DNA from 3 places in the Acetobacterium wieringae genome. Region 1 is predicted to be linked to each of the others. Evidence: riboswitches for the same ligand, from Rfam matches in the RefSeq annotation. Region 1 holds a riboswitch; each other region holds the start of a gene.

Evidence for each region. A riboswitch is a leader RNA that binds a small molecule or an ion and turns the genes downstream of it on or off. The one in region 1 is predicted to bind cobalamin.
Region 2: it holds a riboswitch for cobalamin, as region 1 does, so the genes downstream of both, CHL1_RS00770 (alcohol dehydrogenase catalytic domain-containing protein) here and nikA (nickel ABC transporter substrate-binding protein) in region 1, are expected to answer to the same signal.
Region 3: it holds a riboswitch for cobalamin, as region 1 does, so the genes downstream of both, CHL1_RS02150 (ABC transporter substrate-binding protein) here and nikA (nickel ABC transporter substrate-binding protein) in region 1, are expected to answer to the same signal.

What each region holds. Positions count from the first base shown of each region.
Region 1 is NZ_CP097897.1:18,240-21,450, reverse strand. Features, by position in the region: gene opp1B (nickel/cobalt ABC transporter permease) at 1-164, opposite strand, end outside; gene nikA (nickel ABC transporter substrate-binding protein) at 205-1,800, opposite strand; gene CHL1_RS00095 (hypothetical protein) at 1,901-2,056, opposite strand; cobalamin riboswitch at 2,014-2,205, opposite strand; gene CHL1_RS00090 (metal-sensing transcriptional repressor) at 2,395-2,730, opposite strand; gene CHL1_RS00085 (ABC transporter ATP-binding protein) at 2,821-3,211, opposite strand, start outside.
Region 2 is NZ_CP097897.1:152,662-155,872, forward strand. Features, by position in the region: gene CHL1_RS00765 (tocopherol cyclase family protein) at 1-938, shown strand, start outside; cobalamin riboswitch at 1,026-1,200, shown strand; gene CHL1_RS00770 (alcohol dehydrogenase catalytic domain-containing protein) at 1,317-2,348, shown strand; gene trpD (anthranilate phosphoribosyltransferase) at 2,423-3,211, shown strand, end outside.
Region 3 is NZ_CP097897.1:450,121-453,331, forward strand. Features, by position in the region: gene CHL1_RS02140 (hypothetical protein) at 1-420, opposite strand, end outside; gene CHL1_RS02145 (sugar phosphate isomerase/epimerase family protein) at 550-1,344, shown strand; cobalamin riboswitch at 1,350-1,542, shown strand; gene CHL1_RS02150 (ABC transporter substrate-binding protein) at 1,650-2,606, shown strand; gene CHL1_RS02155 (FecCD family ABC transporter permease) at 2,701-3,211, shown strand, end outside.

The DNA.
Region 1 (3,211 bases):
CGCATCTGGGCGACATTTTCAGCCGTTGGGGTGATCTCATTGACCCGGATTGCCACCTCAGCGGGATCACTGGGGCTTAAATTAATCAGTATAAAGGCAAAAAAGGAGATTCCGATCAAAATCGGAATCATCCACAGGAGCCTTTTGACGAAGTATTGCTTCATGGTCTTACTCCCTTTTGTTTTCGATAATCAAAATTGGTGATTAATTGGAAAAGTACATTTTTTCGAAGGGGATTTCATATTGCGAATCGTTAAAGCTTACCCCTTCAAGTCCCTTGATTCCCACTGCCTTGGTTTTTGAATAGGAAATCGGGACATAGACATACTGATCATTAATATAGGTCAGTACCTCTTTATACATGTCGGCCCGCTTGCTGTCGTCTGATTCGATCATAATCTTCGTGATGGTTTCATCCAGCCACTGCTTTTTTTCCAGACCAACCTGAGCCTGATAATCTCCATGAGCGGGAATTCGCCATGATGAAACATAGGATTGGGGATCATAAGGGGTTCCCCAGGATAGCGAATACTGCAGATCAAAATCCCCGGTTTTCTGACGATCCAGGAAGGCCTGTTTTTCTTCCCCAAGAATATTCATCTTGATGCCTACGGCTGCCAGATCGGCCTGAATGGAGGTGGCAATGGTACCTTCCTGGGCGTTCTTGGAATTATAGGAAAGGGTAATCTCACATTTCTGACCATCCTTTTCCCGAACCCCATCACTTCCTGGTTTCCAACCGGCTTCATCGAGCAGCTGTTGGGCTTTTTCCTGATTATAGGCGATGGTTTTAAAATCGATATCACAGTAGGGAACATCTTTAGACAGTAGCGTATCGGCCTGATCCTCCGAGTTATTTAAAATTCCCTGAATGATGTTTTCCTTGTTTACGGCATATTCAATGGCTTCTCGAACTTTAATATCTTTGGTAATCGGTGAATTACTATTGATAAGAATCGCTCGTGAAGCGACCGGCTCACTTATATAGGTTTTGTAGGCTCCTTCATCTTCCAACTTCTTATAGGAATCTAGATCAACCTGATCACCATCGGCTCCGAAAAGTAAATCGACCTCGCCGTTTTGCAAAGCTAACAGGATCGTCTGGGAATCTGGCATGACCTTCCAGTTAATGGTTTTAATTTTAGTTTTGTCACCCCAATAAGTTTCATTCTGCGTAAAGGTGGCATACTGATTGTCGACATGCTCCGATAAGACCCAGGGGCCGGTCCCGATATAGCCGCTAACCCCTTCTTTGGTGGTGCCATTGACAAAACAGTTGGGCGAAATAAAGCGGAAGGGTCGTGTCAGTCCCAACTCCACCAGGGTTGGATAGTAGGGATGCTTTAAGACCAGTTTGAAGGTGTGGTCATCGACCACCACATTTTCTTTAATCTCATTAACCATGTCCAGCCAGGAATGGCGTTCCGCATTACCAAGAATGGCATCCATGTTCAGCTTGACTGCGGCAGCATTAAACGGCGCACCATCGGTAAAGGTGACCCCTTTTCTTAAATGAAAGGTGTATTCCAGTCCATCTGCTGAAATTTCCCAGCTTTCAGCCAGAGCTGGCTTCACTTCTCCGCCTTCATTCTTGGTCAGGCCTTCAAACACCATGTTCTGGGCTGACATTTCACCCGAGTACAAATGCGGGTTGATATCCCGAATATCCTTGGTGCAGGCATAATTTAACGCTTCTTTAGTCGACACATCACTTTTAGCGGACGCTCCTGAGCAACCGGCAAACATTCCGGCACACAACACGGCAGTCATTACCACCGCTAAACCCTTTTTTAATTTCATTTTCTTTTTCTCCTCAAAAAATACTTATTTATTTGATTTGCTCGGCTTTTACCATTGCACATTCTGGTAAAGAAACCCCGCTCTATCACAATGTAAGACTTCACTGTGGCAATATTGATGCTTTTTTCCATAAAAAAACCTCACCATCTCCAAAAAGATAGCGAGGTCGCAAAAAGCCTGCAAAAAAAAACACCTCCTCTATCGCACGTAGAGTCTGAGTAATTAAAGCAGGCAGGTCTTCTGGCTCAAGCGTCAACATTACCTCCTGCCTTCCCATTTCTGGTGGCATTCCTGGAGGAACTCTTCTTTTACAGCGGCGGGACCGCGGGGGACTTTCACCCCTCTTCCCTTTTCACCGGCCTGTAACCCTTCGTTACTGCCGGCACCTGTTTTATTAATATTTAATTCGTTGTCGGTGTTTTAAAAAACACTAAAAAACAGAAACAATGCCACAATCAGGTGTCTTTCATTGTTTCTGTTTGCCATTTTAACATGCTTAAACCACCTATGCAAGTCTCTTTTGTGGAAATGATATTCTGTTTTGGAATATCGTTCCATGCCAGTCGCGTTTTACCCGGTTTTTAGCCACAGCCATTATTTCATAAAGCGGTCAATTGCTTTTCTGAGTTCTTCCAAAGCCTTTTCGTCGTTATTTTCCACCGCATCAACGATACAATGCTCAATATGATCCTGTAAAATTATTTTACCGACGTTATTAATGGCTGACTTCACCGCCGACAACTGGATCAGCACCTCGGTACAGTCTCTTCCCGATTCGACCATTTTTTTCACCGATTCAAGATGACCCGCAGCCCGGGAAAGGCGATTCAACACGGATTTGGTTTGGGTATGTTCATGATGATGATGGTGATCTCCGCCGTGGCTACTATCATGTCCGGCATCATTCCATTCTTCCTGATGTTTATGCATCTCCGTTCACCTCATTTTCTATATCTGTTTAACCCATTATAACAGATATAGAAAAAGGACACCACCCAAGGGGAGATGCCCTTTCATATTTTACAGAATCGAATCGATCAGTTTTTTTGTATAGGCTTCCCGGGGATTGGCAATCACCTCATCCGGGGTACCGGCTTCCACCACCCGCCCCTGATGCATTACCAGCACCCGGTCGCAGCATTGCTGCACCAGGGCCAGATCATGACAGATCATCAGTTGCGACATCCCCTGATCTTTTCGCAATTGTGTTAGGAGTGCCATAATCTGAGACTGGACGGTTACATCCAGGGCGCTGGTCGCTTCATCACAGATGAGCAGTTGGGGTTGCCGGGCAAGTGCCCGGGCAATTGAGGCCCGCTGACACTCGCCACCGCTGACCTCACTGGGATAACGGCTAACAAATTCCGGGCCAAGGCCGCAGATTTCCAGATAGTCAATGGCTTTATTTTTA
Region 2 (3,211 bases), 130 kb from region 1:
GCCGCTATTTTGAAGGCTGGTATTTTAAATGCATCAGCGCCGATCGCAAACATGCCATTGCCATTATTCCGGGAATGGCCATCGATCCTCAGGGGAACCGGCAGGCTTTTATCCAGGTCATCAATGCTGTCACCGGAAAAACCTGGTATCATCATTTTCCCTATCCCGAGTTCAATGCCAGAACGGATCGGTTTGATGTGGAGATTGAGAATAATAGTTTTAACGCCCAGGGCCTATCGCTGAATGTCGATACGGCGGAAGGCAGTATCAAAGGGCGGTTGACCTTTCACAATAGCCATCCCTTTCCCAAGGGTTTAAAGCACCCGGGGATCATGGGGCCTTTTGGACTAGTGCCCTTTATGGAATGCTACCACGCTATTATTCATTTGTATCATGAAATAAAGGGTGAGATTGATCTGGATGGGGAGTTGATGGATTTTAATGGCGGAGTCGGTTACATTGAAAAAGACTATGGCCGATCCTTTCCTAAGACCTATCTCTGGTTACAGGCCAGCCATTTTGAGGCTGGCGATGCTTCATTTGTCTTTTCACGGGCGAATATTCCTTTTTTAGGGATGGAATTTCCCGGTTTCTTTGCTTACTTCACTGATTTTAGCGGGATTACCCGCCGTTTTGCGACTTATAATTTTTCCCGGTTGGAGAAATGGGAAGTTGATACCACAAAGGGAACCTGCGCTGGGGAACTTGAAGGTCCGAATGGGGCCCTCGCTTTTAAAGCACAGATGGCCAGTGGCGGACGGCTGCGGGCGCCGGTGGACGGACTGATGGATCGCGAGATTGTCGAGAGTATCACGGCTAAGGTTTGGCTGCGTTTAACAAACAATCAGGGCAATATCATCTTTGAGAGCATCAGTAGCGAAGCGGGGATGGAGATTTGTCTGGAGGAAGGGGTTGCAGTGAAGCAAGAATCCGAATAAATAAAACCCATTGTCAGGCAGAATCATTTATTGAAGTTGCCAAAAAGGTGTTTTATTGGGGATTGCAAGTATGATATAATAAGCCAAATTAAATAATCATTTTCAGGTGCCCCTCGGGGAGAATAGGAAAATAAGTGAGAAGCTTATACGGGCCCGCCGCTGTAAATTGGGAATTGCTGTCTGGATGCCACTGTTAAAAAATGGGAAGGCGACAGCGATGAGGATCATGAGTCAGAAGACCTGCCGGAGAATTAGATGATGAGAGATGTGGAAAGTCTACGCTTTGTTGGCGTAGCTTTTTTTTGTTTAAAAAGGATTTAAAGGCTTTGTAAACAGTGACCAGAGAATAAAAAATAAGCGAGGGACGAATTGAAAGCAGTGGTATTGGAAAAACCGGGAGAATTGGTGATAAAAGATAAGGACATGCCTGTCTGTGGTGATGGCGAGATGCTTGTTAAGGTCAGAGCCTGCAATATATGCCGAACTGATTTAAAATGTGCCACCATGGGGCAAAGGGATCTGGTTTACCCTCGGGTATTGGGACATGAAATTGCCGGCGAGATCATTGCCAGAGGCAAAAATGTAAATGGTTATCCGGTAGGTCAACGGGTGTCTATTCATCCGGGGATTTCCTGTGGGGTTTGCGACTATTGTAAAAGTGGTCAGGATAATCTTTGTGATCAGATTAAGATTATGGGCTTTAATTTTGATGGTGGTTTTCAGGAAGTGATCAAAATTGATAAGCAGGCGATCAAATCCAAGATTGTCAATCTGATTCGGAATGATGATCTGGCTTATGAAGAAATATCGTTTATTGAACCACTGGCCTGTTGTGTCAACATTCAGGATCGCCTTCAGTTGAACCGGAAAGCGGCGCTGGTCATTATCGGTGGCGGCCGTTTGGGCCTGCTTAACCTGTTTGTGGCGAAAGCGGAAGGAATCCAAAATGTGATCCTGATCGAAGCCAATGAAGAGCGTCGTGACCGTGGCAAAGCCTTGGGATTTGATGCCGTTTTTAGCGGCGATGAGCCAGATCTGCTCGATCAGTTAAAGAGTTGCAGCAATGGTCATGGAGTCGACGGAGTAATCCCCTGCTGTCCAGGGCCAGAGGCCTTTGATCTGGCCCTGGAAATCCTCAGAAAACAGGGAACGTTCGGTTATTTCAGTGGACTAAGCCGCAATGAAGACTTCCAACTGGACATCAACCGGATTCACTACAAGGAAATTACCGTAGTCGGATCTTATGGCTGCAGTGTTAAGCATAGTCAAAAGGCCAAAACCCTGCTTGAATCAAGAAAAATTGATGTCCGGCCACTTATTTCTCATCGGGTCAAACTGGAAGAACTGGAACGGGGAATGGACTATATTAGAAACAGCGATGGTTATTCAACCATTGTGGTGATGAAGTGATGGCCGTCTGTCAAAGTGAGATCGAAGCAGTAGTGAATTAATAAATAAGAAAGAAAAATTAAAGGAGCAATTAAATGGAAAAAACAATCAGCATGAAAGATTATGGTCAGGTGATTACCCAGCTGATCAATAAGGAAAACCTGTCAAAAGATGATTCCAAAGAAATGTTCATGGAAATATTAAGTGATAAGCAAACAGCCATGCAACAGGGCGCTTTTTTAGCGGCCCTCAGTGCGAAAGGGGCAACCCCGGCAGAAGTGGCCGGAAGTTTTGAAGCGATTTATGAAGTGGATACCTTTAAGGTGGAACCGGTCACTGAGTTTCCGATTGTGGATAACTGCGGCACCGGGATGGATAGTTTTAAAACCTTTAATATCAGCACCGTGGCATCGATTATTGCCGCTGCTGCCGGAATCCCCATGGCTAAACACGGTTCCCGGGCCTTGACCTCGGTCTGTGGTACCATCGATGTGCTGGAAGCCCTGGGTATCGATATGGATTCTAATGTCGATCTGGTTAAAGAAAGCATCGAAAAGGCCGGGATTGGTATTTTTAATGGGATAAGCCCGGAGGTTCATCCGGTAGCTCTGGGGCGGGTTTTATCGCAAATTTCATTTGGCAGTGTGCTGAATATTTCGGCATCGCTGGCAAACCCGGCGCTGCCGCAATATGGGGTCAGAGGGGTCTACTCCAAAGAAATGCTGGATTTTGTGCCCCAGATCATGGCGGAGATCGGTTATAAACGGGCCATTGTGGTTTTTGGCGAGGTTGGCGACCAGGCCATTGATGAGGCTTCAACCCTCGGTACTACCCATATTGCTGAGCTGAAAGAAGATGGTAGTGTGGAAAAATATACATTTAAT
Region 3 (3,211 bases), 430 kb from region 1:
ATTCGTAAGGCAGGGCCCGGAAAAACTCAGATGATAGCGAATCCCCTTCAGATTCTTCAGGGCGTTTTTATAATCCCGGTTATCCCACTGCGGTTTGATCAGCAGAAATTCGCGAAAATCTGGGAGGTGTTGATCTTCCCGGGAAAAGAACTGCATCAGTTCGACACCAGCCTCAGAGAAGAAAACACTGAGCACCATGTTGACTTTTTTGAGCCGTTCTTTTTTGTCTTTATCTTCAATGACCTTATGAAAAATTACCGAAACCAGCAAGACTTCAATCGGTAAAAAGGCAATGTCGCCCAGCAGATACAAAAAGATATGATGGGAATCCTTGAAAATCAAAAAATGCGAATAGTAAAGAATGGCGGATAAGGCGATAAAGCCAATGCCGATCAGAATGCCTTTGTAATATTTTTTCATGAATACGCTCCAATTTTAGTATTAGAGATATTATAGCGCAGTTTTTAAAAGATGACCAGAGTGGCAATTTGAAGGGCATGGGTAAATATCAGCAAAAAAACTAAATTTATTTGAGAATGCGAGGCCATTATGAAGTATAGTATGTTTTCCTGGTTTGGCTATTTTATGAAATTTGAAGACCGCATCAAAATCATTGCCGATGCCGGTTTTGATGAGGTGATGATTTCCTGGGAGGATGAGTTTGAGCCCTGGGCCTTAAAAAAAGAAGAATTCCCGGAGTTGGTTCGAAAAAACGGTTTGGGGATCACCAATATCCATGCCCCCTTTATCGGCTACAGCGACATCTGGACCGCCTCCCGGATGGAGATAAAACCCAAGCTGCAGATGTTCAAAGATTATCTCAAAGATTGCCAGGCTTTTGAAATCCCGGCGATGGTGATGCACACCAATGATCTCGATGAATTTGAGCCGGATCTCGATAAAGGCCTGGCCTTCTTCTCCGAGCTGGCTGATGCCGCCGAAAAATACGATGTCGATCTGGCGGTGGAAAATGTTTCCCGCCAGCATCTGCTTTGTTATCTGCTCGATCAGATTAATGCCCCCCGCTTTGGGATGTGCTATGACAGCTCCCACGATTTTCTGGAAGAACAGAACTGCGGCCGGATTCTAAAAAAGCATAAAGACCGGCTTAAGGCCCTGCACCTGTCCGACAATGATTTTAAGGCTGACCGTCACTGGATTCCCGGCGAAGGCAGCATTCCCTTAGATCAGGTAATGGCCGAAATTCTGACCGTGCCAACGATTACGACCATTTCCTACGAGGTGCTGGCCAATGAAGACTGGCGGGAAAAGGAACCGCTTGATTTTGCCCGGGCGGTGCTTGAGAGTCTGGCCATAAATGATGAAAAACCACCGCAAAAATAATCAATTGAAAAGTTGCCGATTCTATGATACACTGCCACTAATATAAATAAAGAAGTGATGAGGAAAGAGGTGGAAGACCTCTACAGCCCCCGCTACTGTAATTGCCAACGAGATTTTTGTGCCACTGTCTTTAAGGATGGGAAGTGAGAATCAAGAATACGCATAAGTCAGGACACTCATAATCATTGATATTCTTCGGTGGGAAGAACAGGATTAAACCGTTTGTTTAGTATCCAGCCTCCACAGGAAGCTGGATTTATTTTTGCAAAAAAAATGCAAAAAAATAAAGAAAAAGAAGGACGAAAATGAAAAAGAAAAGCATGCGAAATTGGTTGGTGATTCTTGCTGTGATTGCTTTAATGGTATCCTTTACCGGCTGTCAGCCAGGCAAAACGACAGCGGATGAATCAGGCGTCGAAACAAAAAGCGGCTCGACTACTTACCCGGTCACGGTAACCGATAATGCCGGTAATTCAGTGACCATTGAAAAAGAACCCCAGAAGATCGTCTCATTGTCTCCGGCAACAACCGAAATCCTGTTTGCCCTGGATCAGGGGGACAAGGTCGTCGGACGGACCAAATACTGTGATTACCCCGAAGCCGCTTTAGCCGTGACCGATATTGGTAGTTTTAACGCACCAACCCTGGAAAAAATTATTGAGTTGGCACCGGATATTGTGGTGGCCTCGGATTTTGTCTCCGATGATATCAAACAACAGTTGGAAGCCACTGGCGCCAAGGTAATTACCTTTAATGCTGCCAATATTGACGGCGTCCTGGCCAATATTGTTCAGGCTGGCGAGGTCACCAATGCCAACGACAAAGCGACTGAAATAGTTAAAAAAATGCAAGCTGACCGAGAAGCGTTAATCGAAAAGGCGAAGACTGCCAAAACCCAAAAGTCAGTTTTCTTTGATATCGGAAAATTCTATACCGCTGGTCCCGGGTCCACTTTGGATTCGATGCTGACCGATTTGAACGCCGTCAATATTGCCGCTGATGGAGCAGAACAATGGCCGCAGCTCAGCACCGAAGAAATCATTGCTGATAATCCGGATGTTTATATTTCGCTTTATACCAAACCGGAGGATGTTAAAGCCACCGCTGGTTTTGATAAGATCAATGCGATCATTAATGATCAACTGATCTACTTTGAATACCTGACCCCGGAAAGTGATATGATTCAGCGGCCCGGTCCCCGAATTATTGAGGGGATGGCCTTAATTGCCGAAAGCATTTATCCGGAAATATTTACCAAATAAGTTTGTCTGATGGGGCGAAGGCTGTTCGCCCCCTGGTTTTCTTAAGTAGAGAGACTCAGGGGGTGAACAGACAAAACGATTAGTGGGAGAATACATGAAGAATACCGTCAAGAAATATGGCATCATCCTGTCCATTGCCATGTGCATCATCATCATTTACGTCTGTACCTTATTGGGGGTGGCATCGATTTCTTTTTGGGATGCCAATAAAATTCTATTGGATCAGATTTTTCATATCGATCTTGGGATGGAAAATATCAGTGACGGGGCCATTGCGATTATCTGGAATGTCCGTCTGCCCCGGATTATTTTGGCCTTTATTACCGGTGGAGTGCTGGCTATCTGTGGCGCCGCCTACCAGGGCATTTTTAAAAACCCTATGGCCGACCCCTATATTTTAGGAGTGTCCTCCGGGGCGGCGCTGGGGGCGACGATTGGTATTGTCATGAATTTTTCCAGCAGTTTGTTCGGAATGAATGGTACGGCGATTTTAGCCTTTGTTGGTTCCTTTACCACGATTCTGGTGGTTTATAATATTTCCCGGGTTGGGCGCAAGGTACCGGTGGCGACACTGCTGCTCAGCGGGATTGCCATTGGTCAAACCA